One region of the Exiguobacterium sp. s6 genome, then DNA from elsewhere that is predicted to be linked to it. Evidence: riboswitches for the same ligand, from Rfam matches in the RefSeq annotation. Region 1 holds a riboswitch; each other region holds the start of a gene.
What was found. Region 1 has a riboswitch for S-adenosylmethionine ahead of KNP75_RS06475 (aminotransferase class I/II-fold pyridoxal phosphate-dependent enzyme). Riboswitches for the same ligand answer to the same signal wherever they lie in the genome.

Region 1 (3,277 bases):
CCTTGTCCGTACACTCCCCACGGAACGTCGTGGCCGGATAGTCCGTGATGGATGGATGAACGGCCCGCACGACTTCGTACCCGTTCTGACCGCGCAGGACGTGGGCACGTCGGCCGTCGACTAAGTCATCAAGACGGTCGAGCGCGTCATCGGCGTGGTCATATTCAAGGACGGCCTGACGAATCATGCCCGCACCTCCTCATAGGCGGCAAACAACCGCTCGATTCGTTCGACGGCCTCATCGATTTTCGGCTCGGGCGAGACGAGTCCGAAGCGGACGTATCCGTTCCCTTCTGAACCGAAGAAATAGCCCGGTGTGACGGCGACTCCTGCCTCGTACAATAACTTACGCGAGAACGATTTGGCATCGCCCTCGGGCACTTTCGCCCAGACGAAGAACGAACCCTCCGGCGGCTCGACGGCCCACCCGGCCCGGTTCAACCCATCGATCAGGCGATCGCGTCGCGCCTCATAGAGTCGGGCCAAATCGTCCCGGATAGAGCGTGGGGCCTCGAGCGCGGCGACAGCCGCCGCCTGGATGGCCGAGAACACGCTGACGTGGACGTGATCCTGGTACGTATTGATCGCCTCGATGATGTCTGCGTTCCCGATGGCAAAGGCGACGCGCCAACCGGACATGTTGAACGCCTTCGACATCGTATATACCTCGATGCCGACGTCTTTCGCCCCCTCTGCCTGCAGAAAGCTCGGCGGGACATGTCCATCAAACCCGATGCTGCCATACGCGAAGTCATGGACGACCATCAAGTCCCGCTCCTGGGCGAACCGAACGGTGTCATCAAAGAAGGCTGGTGTGGCCACGGCCCCCGTTGGATTGCTCGGATAGTTCAAATACATGAGTTTCGCCCCTTCCGTATCGAGCGTCTCATAGTCAGGGAGGAAACCGTGCTCCTCGCGTAAGATGAGATCACGGACGACGGCACCGGCGAGTCGTGCCCCGGAGATGTAGTCGGGATAGCCGGGGTTCGGCAGCAAGATCCCGTCCCCTGGCTCGAGCACACATTGCGGCAACGTGATGAGTCCGGACTTGGAACCGATGAGGATCGCGACTTCCGTCTCGGGATCGACTTCGACGCCGTACTCATTCAAGTAAAACGTCGCCACCGCTTGTTTCAGACGGGCCTGACCGCGGAACGGACCGTATTGATGGGTCGAGGCATCAAGGAGCGCCGTCTGAAGTGCGTCGCAGATCGGGGCGGGCGTCGGCAAATCCGGCGTCCCTTGACCGAGTCGGATGATATCGCGACCGGCCTGTTCAAGTGCTGCGACTTCATCGGCGAGTCCGACAAAATGTTGGGGTGGTAAAGTTTTAAGTAAGTGTGAGCGTCTGTCTGTCATGAATAGTCCTCCTATGCAAAAAAACACCCCTTTCCGCGGAAAGGGGTGTCGAGATACGGACGTATTCAAACAACCACCTTTCCATCTCTCAAGGTCACCTTGCTGGAATTAGCACAGTATTGGAACAATCTGTTGCTGAAGCTTCATCGGGCCAGTCCCTCCGCTTCTCTTGATAGAAAGTGTTTTTATATGCGATTTGTCTTTTTGTAATATGTCACTTAGTTAACCAAACGTTACCAATCTTGTCAATCCTTTTTCGAAAATGGGTGTGGCCTATTGAATCCCGATAAAAAAAAGGTCATAGTACAAAGTGAACACTATTCTACAAAATTTAAAAGATGAGGGGATGGACCTTTGGAATTAAATCGTCAATTAATTTGGAAGTTGAGCGTGATCGGATTGATTCTGCTCGTCCTATGGAAAGTCATCAGTGAACCGGACACGATTTCTAGTGTGTTGCACTACACGTTCCAGTTGCTGACGCCGATTATCATGGGAATTGCCATCGCGCTGCTCCTGAATACCGTCCTGTCCTATATAGAAGAACGGTTTCAATTAAAACGCTATCAAGGTTTGCTGATCGTTTATATCGTCTTCATCGGGATTCTTGTCATCTCCGCTGTGACATTGTTCCCGCGCATCTACTCGAGTGTGGCCTCACTCATCGAAGAGCTCCCGTTCTACATCCGACAGATTGACGGGTTCCTCGCCCAGTTGAACACGTACTTGAAAGAGTACAACGCGACGATCGCCCAAGCCATCGATTTCAGCCGCTTCGAGGAACGTTACTCGGGCTGGGTCGAGACCGCCGTCTTGTCGTCGGTCAGCTACGTGTCGAGCTTCACGATGACGCTCATCAATTTCTTGATTGGGATCGTCATCTCAATCTATCTGTTAAAAGACAAAGAGGTTTTTGCCCGCATGTTCAAGCGGCTGTTGTATGCGATGTTCCCGGTCGCGTCGGCTAAGACGACGATCGACATCTTTCAAGAGATGGATTACATCTTCAAACGCTATATCATCGGGAAGTCGATCGACTGCCTCATCATCGGGGTGTTGGCCGTCGCCGGTCTGTTGATCATCGGGGCACCTTACGCGCTTCTACTCGGCGTCATCGTCGGCGTCTTGAATTTTATCCCGTACGTCGGTCCGCTGCTCGGGATGATTCCGGCGTTCATCATCACCTACTTCTATGACCCGTTCACGGCGCTCATCGTCCTCTTGTTCATCTTCTTGTTGCAACAGTTCGACGGACTTTGGCTCGGCCCGAAGATTCTCGGCGACAGCGTCGGCATCACCCCATTTTGGGTCATCACCTCGATCATCATCGGGGGTAGCCTGTTCGGTCTCGTCGGGATGTTCATCAGTGTCCCGGTCACGGCGATGATTCAAGTCGTGTTCTCTCGGTTGATCGACTACCGGCTCAGCCGAAAGAATTTGAACGAATTATTATGACACATTGACGATTTATGTTGACACATTTCACGGAAATATCATAATCTTGAAGAGAAGACAGTCCAATGCAGAAAGGAGAGGTACCGATGTCAGTCATTCAACGCTCGCACGTCCAAGTTCATATTGACCGGCAGGCGCCTCTCCGTGATTTGAATCCGTGATGTCGCCTGCCTTCCGAGGCATGCCTAAGATCGTAGGGACGCGTATGCCTTTGTGCATGCTGCGTCCCTTTTCTTATTCTATCAACTAAAGCAGGTGACCTTAATGATTCAATCACTCAAACAGCTCGACCGTAACATTTGGATCCGCTTCCTCGGAGAGACGATCACCGGTGTCATGATGTTCATGATCGCACCGTTCCTCGTCCTCTACTATAGCGACAAGCTCGACAGTTATATCCAGGTCGGGGTCATCATGGCGACCGGACCGATCATGGCGCTCATCGGATCGGTCGTCGGTGGAC
Region 2 (3,277 bases), 1.1 Mb from region 1:
TCTTGTTGAGTCGCGAAAATACTGCCCGTATGTAGGTCGCCGTGCAGGAGCGCCTCATGTTTCGTGACAAACCCGACTTTCAGTTTCGTCACCTCGACCTTGAGCGCTTGGTCTTGCCAAAGGCGTTCGACATCTTCTCGCAGCGCCGTCTCGATGTTGTTCGACTCCGCATCTTTGAACGGGTCGGTGAAGATGAGTTTCTCGGTGATGTCACACAGTTCCGGGTTGTAATAGTCACGTTCAATCCGCTTCTTCACGATCGGTCCGGCCGCGTAATCCGACGTCGCGAACAGCGTCTCGCCTAAAAATTCCCCAACATGGCGGGCAAGTTCAGGATACGTTTTCCCTTCCAAATAGCCTGTCCGAACGATCTCAAAATCTGACAGGTCCTCTAAAATCGTGTAGGCGAGCGTGCGGTCACTGCCAAGCACGACTGGCACGAAACGAGGGACGACGTTGGCGAATTCGCGCAACGCCAACTGCTCGATCCACGCCCGTTCAAGTGTGAGCGGCCAACTTTCGCCGACGACTTTCGCATATGGGAGCGCTTGTTTGACGATGAGACTCGTTTCGCCTTGTCGGATGCGGAAAACGAGGTTCAAATTGCCGTCTCCGATCTCCTCGCAATGCGTGATGCCTCCGTCTTCGATTAACCCCAACGTTTTCACATGCTCGACGACGGTCTGTTCTGTAAATGGTTGATATGACATAATGTTTTCCCCTTCCTGTACGTTGCCCACAAAAAAAGCCCCTTTCTCCGCGAGAAAGAGGCACAGCCAAACTGGTTGTTCCTCTCATCTGTCAGACATTCGTCTGGTGGATGTAGCACCGTGCCTAGTGGTCGGTTGCTGCGGCGTCATCGGGCCAATTCCCTCTGCCAACTCGCGATAAGAGTGGTTTATTCGATTCGGTGAACTTATGTGCTGAATATTACGGACTCGACGTCACGATTGTCAACGGCAATTTCCCGATGTAACTTCGTCTTTTTTTGTGCATATATGGAAACAACTTTCCAAAATATTTTTTTTGGAAAAAAAGGAATTGACGATGTGACGATTCTGTGCAAAAATTCAATTAAATTTCACAACTTCAAATCACATTCTTATCAAGAGCAGACGGAGGGACAAGCCCGATGATGTCGCAGCAACCGACCAGAGATGGCACGGTGCTAATTCTTGCAGCGTAAGCTGAGAGATAAGAGTTCATTTTTTTATGATGACCTCTTGCCTCGGCATGGGGTCATTTTTGTTTGCCTGGAAGGAGGAACCATATGAGTATCACTGCCACATATGAAATCAAACAGACGGACGCGGTCGCGACCGTCGCCGACAAGATCGCCCTCGAGCTGACCGTCGGCACATGGACGGACTTGCCTCACTTAGAGCAAGAGCAGTTACAGGCGTTCCGAGGTGAGGTCGTATCAACCACACATACGGACACGACGAGCCGCTTCACGATCCGCTATCCGTTACATAATGTCAGCCCTGACTTTTCATCCATCTTGACGACGACGTTCGGGAAACTGTCCCTCGATGATTCGGTCCGATTAATCGATTTGACGTTGCCGGAGACGCTCGCCTCTGATTTCAAAGGCGCCAAGTTCGGTGTCGACGGGATTCGTGAGTTGCTCGGCGTTCAGGATCGCCCGCTCGTCATGAGCATCTTCAAAGGCGTCATCGGCCGTGACCTCGCGTTTCTCGAGCAGCAACTCCGCGATCAGTTCGCCGGTGGCATCGATATCGTCAAAGACGACGAGATTTTATACGACAACCCGCTCACCCCTTCGCTCGAACGGGCCCGGATCGGAGCAGACGTCATTCAAGCCCACTTCGAGACGACCGGGAAACGCGTCCTGTACGCGATCACGCTGAGCGGCCCCGTGTTCGGTCTGCGTGACCAGGCGCTCCGTCTCACCGAGGCCGGTGCGACGGCGCTCCTGTTCAACGTCTATACGTACGGTCTCGACGCACTGCGCGAACTCGCGAACGATCCGGATATCCACGTCCCGATCTTGGCACATCCGGCCTTTGCCGGCGCCTTGACCGGGTCAATCAGTCATTCGCTTTTACTCGGTAAACTCCCTCGCCTCGCCGGGGCCGATTTGACGCTCTTCCCGTCACCGTACGGCTCACTTGCGACACCGCGCGACGAGGCGTTCGTGATTCGCGACCAGAGTGCCGAACCACATTGGTCGAAGCCGATTTTGCCGGTCCCGTCCGCGGGGATTCATCCGGGACTCGTCGCCGATATCATTCGGGACTTCGGGACGGATGTCGTCATCAACGCCGGCGGTGGCATTCACGGTCATCCGGACGGTGCAGCCGCCGGGGCTCGTGCGTTCCGACAAGCCATCGCTCACGTACTCGGTCAAACCGAAGGGCAGACGGACGAGCTCGATACCGCGTTGAAGGCGTGGGCGTCACGATGACGATCCATATCCTCTGCGACTTTGACGGGACGATTACGGCGGAAGACAATATCATCGCGTTGATGAAGGCGTTCGCCCCGCCGGCTTGGGTCGAGTTGAAAGACGCGGTCCTCGAGCAACGGATTTCCATCCGATCCGGGGTCGGTCAAATGTTTCGACTGTTGCCGAGCGAGGCCGCCCCGACTTACCGTGATTATTTGTTGGGGCGCATCACGCTCCGCCAAGGGTTCCCGGCATTTTTAGAAGAAGTTCGGGCCCATGGCTGGAAGTTTGACGTCGTCAGCGGCGGGATGGACTTTTTCGTCCATCCGATTTTGGAAGGCTACGTCGATCCCGAACACATCTACTGTAACGTCGCCGACTTCTCCGCTGAGACGGTCACCGTCGCTTGGCCGCACGCTTGCGACGAACAATGTACGAACGATTGCGGTTGTTGCAAGCCGACGCTCGCTCGTCGCATCGTCAATCCCGACGACCGCTTGATCGTCATCGGTGACTCGGTGACCGATTTCGAGGTCGCGAAGCGTGCCGACTTCGTCTATGCCCGAGGTCAACTCATCACGCTCTGCGAAGCGGCAGGCATCCGTTATGCCCCGTTCGAGACGTTCGACGACATCACCCATCACTTGAAGGAGGTGTCCGTATGAGCCTTGCGACACGTTGGCTTGAACTCGCCGACATTAAAGACGAACTCGCCGCCCGCGACTGGTTCCCCGGAACGAGTGGGAATTTGGCGATTCGCGTTTCCGATGACCCGCTCGAATTTCTCGTCACGGCGAGCGGACGCGATAAACGAAAACGAACACCGGACGACTTTGTTCACGTCGATGCGGCCGGACGCTTGATTGG
Region 3 (3,277 bases), 420 kb from region 1:
TGACTCGGGTATAAGAGTATCAATGCCAACTTACAAAAAGGAGTGTTACTATGGAACCGAAACTACAACATGATCCAAAACTAGAGCAAGCCAACAATCCAAATCGTCAGTTTGACCAAGCAAATGCAGGTGGCCCTAAAATCACCGTCGTGACCGGGATGCTCCTCGGCGCCCTCGTCGGCGGTCTGCTCGCCTTACTTAGCACGTCGAACCGTGAGAACACGAAACAATCGTTCTCGAGCGCGAAATCGTCGGTCGGCGGTCTCGTCGATACGGTCAAACAAGACCCAGCCGGAAAGGCCTCACAAGTCATTGACCAAGTGAAATCGGCTTCTGGAATCATCCAAGAAGTTGCCACTGACGTTCAAAACGTATACGAGAAAGTCGCTGGTGAAGTCGACACGGTCAAAGAAGACGTGAACAAAGTCGTCGGCACGGCGCAAGAAGCGAAGTCAGATCTTCAATCGATCGGCGAGAAAGTCGTCGATGCGAAAGATACGGCGCTCGGGCAAGAAACTTCATCCGACACGTCATCAAGCAATAACGAATCATCGAATGACAACAAAACACAAGCCTAACAAAAAAACGACCTTTCGCTGAGAAAGGTCGTTTTTACTGTCTTATGCGAAGCGTTTCGCGCCTTCTTCAAGCACTGCCGCTTTATCCGTTTGCTCCCATGGGAGTTCAACGTCTGTACGACCGAAGTGGCCGTAAGCTGCTGTCTGCTTGTAGATTGGACGGCGAAGGTCGAGCATCTTGATGATGCCGGCCGGACGGAGGTCGAAGTTCTCGCGAACGAGTTCGACGAGCTCAGTCTCGCTCAATTTGCCTGTGCCGAACGTGTCGACTGCGATCGATACCGGGTGGGCAACGCCGATCGCGTAAGCAAGTTGAACTTCTGCTTTGTCAGCAAGTCCCGCTGCAACGAGGTTTTTCGCTACGTAACGAGCCGCGTACGCCGCTGAACGGTCAACTTTGGTTGGATCTTTACCTGAGAACGCGCCGCCGCCGTGGCGAGCGTAACCACCGTACGTATCGACGATGATTTTACGTCCTGTAAGGCCTGCATCCCCTTGTGGTCCACCGATGACGAAACGGCCAGTCGGGTTGATGAAGTATTTTGTATCCGCGTCGATAAGTTCAGACGGGATGACCGCGTCGATGACGTGCTCTTTCAAATCAGCTTGGATTTGTTCGAGTGTGATGTCTTCGGCATGTTGCGTCGAGATGACGATTGTGTCGATGCGAACTGGGTTGTTCGCTTCGTCGTATTCGACCGTCACTTGTGTCTTACCATCAGGACGAAGGTAAGCGAGCGTGCCGTTCTTACGAACTTCTGCCAAACGACGTGACAATTTGTGTGCGAGTGAAATCGGGAGCGGCATGAGTTCTGGTGTCTCTTTTGTTGCGTAACCGAACATGAGACCTTGGTCACCAGCGCCGATCGCATCGATTTCTTCTTCAGTCATTTGTCCTTCACGAGCTTCAAGCGCTTGGTCGACGCCTTGGGCGATGTCTACCGATTGCTCATCAATCGATGTGAGGACAGCACAAGTCTCTGCATCAAAACCATATTTTGCACGTGTGTAGCCGATCTCACGAACTGTTTCACGAACCACTTTCGGGATATCCACGTAAGTTGATGTTGTGATCTCACCTGCTACGAGCACAAGACCTGTCGTGACAGATGTCTCAGCCGCAACGCGGGCGTTTGGATCTTCAGCTAAAATCGCATCCAAAATCGCATCTGAGATTTGGTCACAAATTTTATCCGGATGTCCTTCCGTGACGGACTCCGAAGTGAAAAGTCGACGGTTCAAGTTTGCCATTTCGAAAAACCTCCTATAATAAGGGTGATGTGTGGACGGTACTCGTTCCCCTTACGCGTTGCTTTGGGACGGTAATGAAAAAAACCTTTCGCCATGTTCAATGGGAAAGGTTGAATCGTTCTTCCTTACCCTCTTATCGTTCGAAGCTTGCGCTTCGCTTCAGGATAGCACCTTTTCCGAATAACAATGACAAATCGGACGGTTGCTGGGCTTCGTAGGGCCTTGTTCCCTCCACCGCTCAGAATAAGAGTATCCGTTACGAAGACCATCATATAAATGACACCCCGTTCTGTCAAGCGTATCGACTGAATTCGTAAAACTTTTCACGAACTCGCAATAGTTATGTTTGTGAAATATCAAACATTTTTTTGTCGGTTTTCGATTTTGTACTATGACCTGGTACAGAATATGTTAGAATGACAGTGTAAGAAAGCGCTTACTTTAAAGGGTAAAAAAGGCTTGTTTTTGATTAGTATGTCACATATAATAAAAACGTCATACTAATTAAACGCGGAAGTATGCGGATTTCATCCACATCTATTTAGGGGAAAGGTGGGATTCAGGATGGCGACAACGCTCCTGAAAATCGAAGAATTAATTAAAGGTGCCGACATGATGCGGAACTTAACGGTTCCAGAATTGGTGGAAGAAGCCATTCGCAACGGGGAAGGCGTACTGACGAAAGACGGGGCTTTATCGGTCAGTACAGGTAAATTCACAGGACGGTCACCGAAAGACAAATTCGTCGTGCAAGATGAAGTCAGCAATCATTTAGTAGACTGGGGTCCGGTCAACCAACCGATCGCAGAAGAGAAGTTCACGGCACTGCTCGATAAAGTGCTCACGCATCTCGAGACGAAAGACAAGCTCTATTATCTCGAGGCGTCTGCCGGGGCTGACGAGCATTATACGCTTCCAGTGCGGGCCATCACAGAATACGCGTGGCACAACTTGTTCGCGAAACAGTTGTTCTTGCGCGAATGGCCGACACAAGGTGCCTTTGATCCGTTCACGGTCATCTATGCACCGAGCTATAAGGCCGATCCGGAAGTCGACGGGACGAACTCCGAAACGTTCATTCTCGTCTCATTCGCCAAACGGACCATTCTGATCGGGGGAACAGAATACGGCGGCGAAATTAAAAAATCGATTTTCTCAGTCATGAACTTCCTGTTACCAGAACAGCACGTCTTGTCGATGCATTGCTCGGCGAACGTATCGGACGCCGGCGAGACGGCTCTCTTCTTCGGGCTATCGGGTACCGGAAAGACGACGCTATCGGCCGACACAGAACGTCATTTAATCGGGGACGACGAGCATGGTTGGTCTCCTGATGGCGTCTTCAACATTGAAGGCGGTTGCTACGCGAAGACGATCAACTTGTCGCGTGAGAACGAACCTCAAATCTACGATGCCATTCGATTTGGCTCGTTGATTGAGAACGTCGT

Region 2: another riboswitch for S-adenosylmethionine. It lies ahead of KNP75_RS00910 (2,3-diketo-5-methylthiopentyl-1-phosphate enolase); the one in region 1 lies ahead of KNP75_RS06475 (aminotransferase class I/II-fold pyridoxal phosphate-dependent enzyme).
Region 3: another riboswitch for S-adenosylmethionine. It lies ahead of metK (methionine adenosyltransferase); the one in region 1 lies ahead of KNP75_RS06475 (aminotransferase class I/II-fold pyridoxal phosphate-dependent enzyme).

The regions. Positions count from the first base shown of each region.
Region 1 is NZ_JACSLN010000001.1:1,250,501-1,253,777, reverse strand. Features, by position in the region: gene KNP75_RS06480 (iron-containing alcohol dehydrogenase family protein) at 1-187, opposite strand, end outside; gene KNP75_RS06475 (aminotransferase class I/II-fold pyridoxal phosphate-dependent enzyme) at 184-1,359, opposite strand; SAM riboswitch class I at 1,438-1,538, opposite strand; gene KNP75_RS06470 (AI-2E family transporter) at 1,714-2,814, shown strand; gene KNP75_RS06465 (MDR family MFS transporter) at 3,079-3,277, shown strand, end outside.
Region 2 is NZ_JACSLN010000001.1:151,795-155,071, reverse strand. Features, by position in the region: gene mtnK (S-methyl-5-thioribose kinase) at 1-710, opposite strand, end outside; SAM riboswitch class I at 792-894, opposite strand; SAM riboswitch class I at 1,100-1,201, shown strand; gene KNP75_RS00910 (2,3-diketo-5-methylthiopentyl-1-phosphate enolase) at 1,271-2,428, shown strand; gene KNP75_RS00905 (2-hydroxy-3-keto-5-methylthiopentenyl-1-phosphate phosphatase) at 2,425-3,075, shown strand; gene KNP75_RS00900 (methylthioribulose 1-phosphate dehydratase) at 3,072-3,277, shown strand, end outside.
Region 3 is NZ_JACSLN010000001.1:829,455-832,731, reverse strand. Features, by position in the region: gene KNP75_RS04310 (hypothetical protein) at 51-578, shown strand; gene metK (methionine adenosyltransferase) at 621-1,829, opposite strand; SAM riboswitch class I at 1,960-2,079, opposite strand; gene pckA (phosphoenolpyruvate carboxykinase (ATP)) at 2,394-3,277, shown strand, end outside.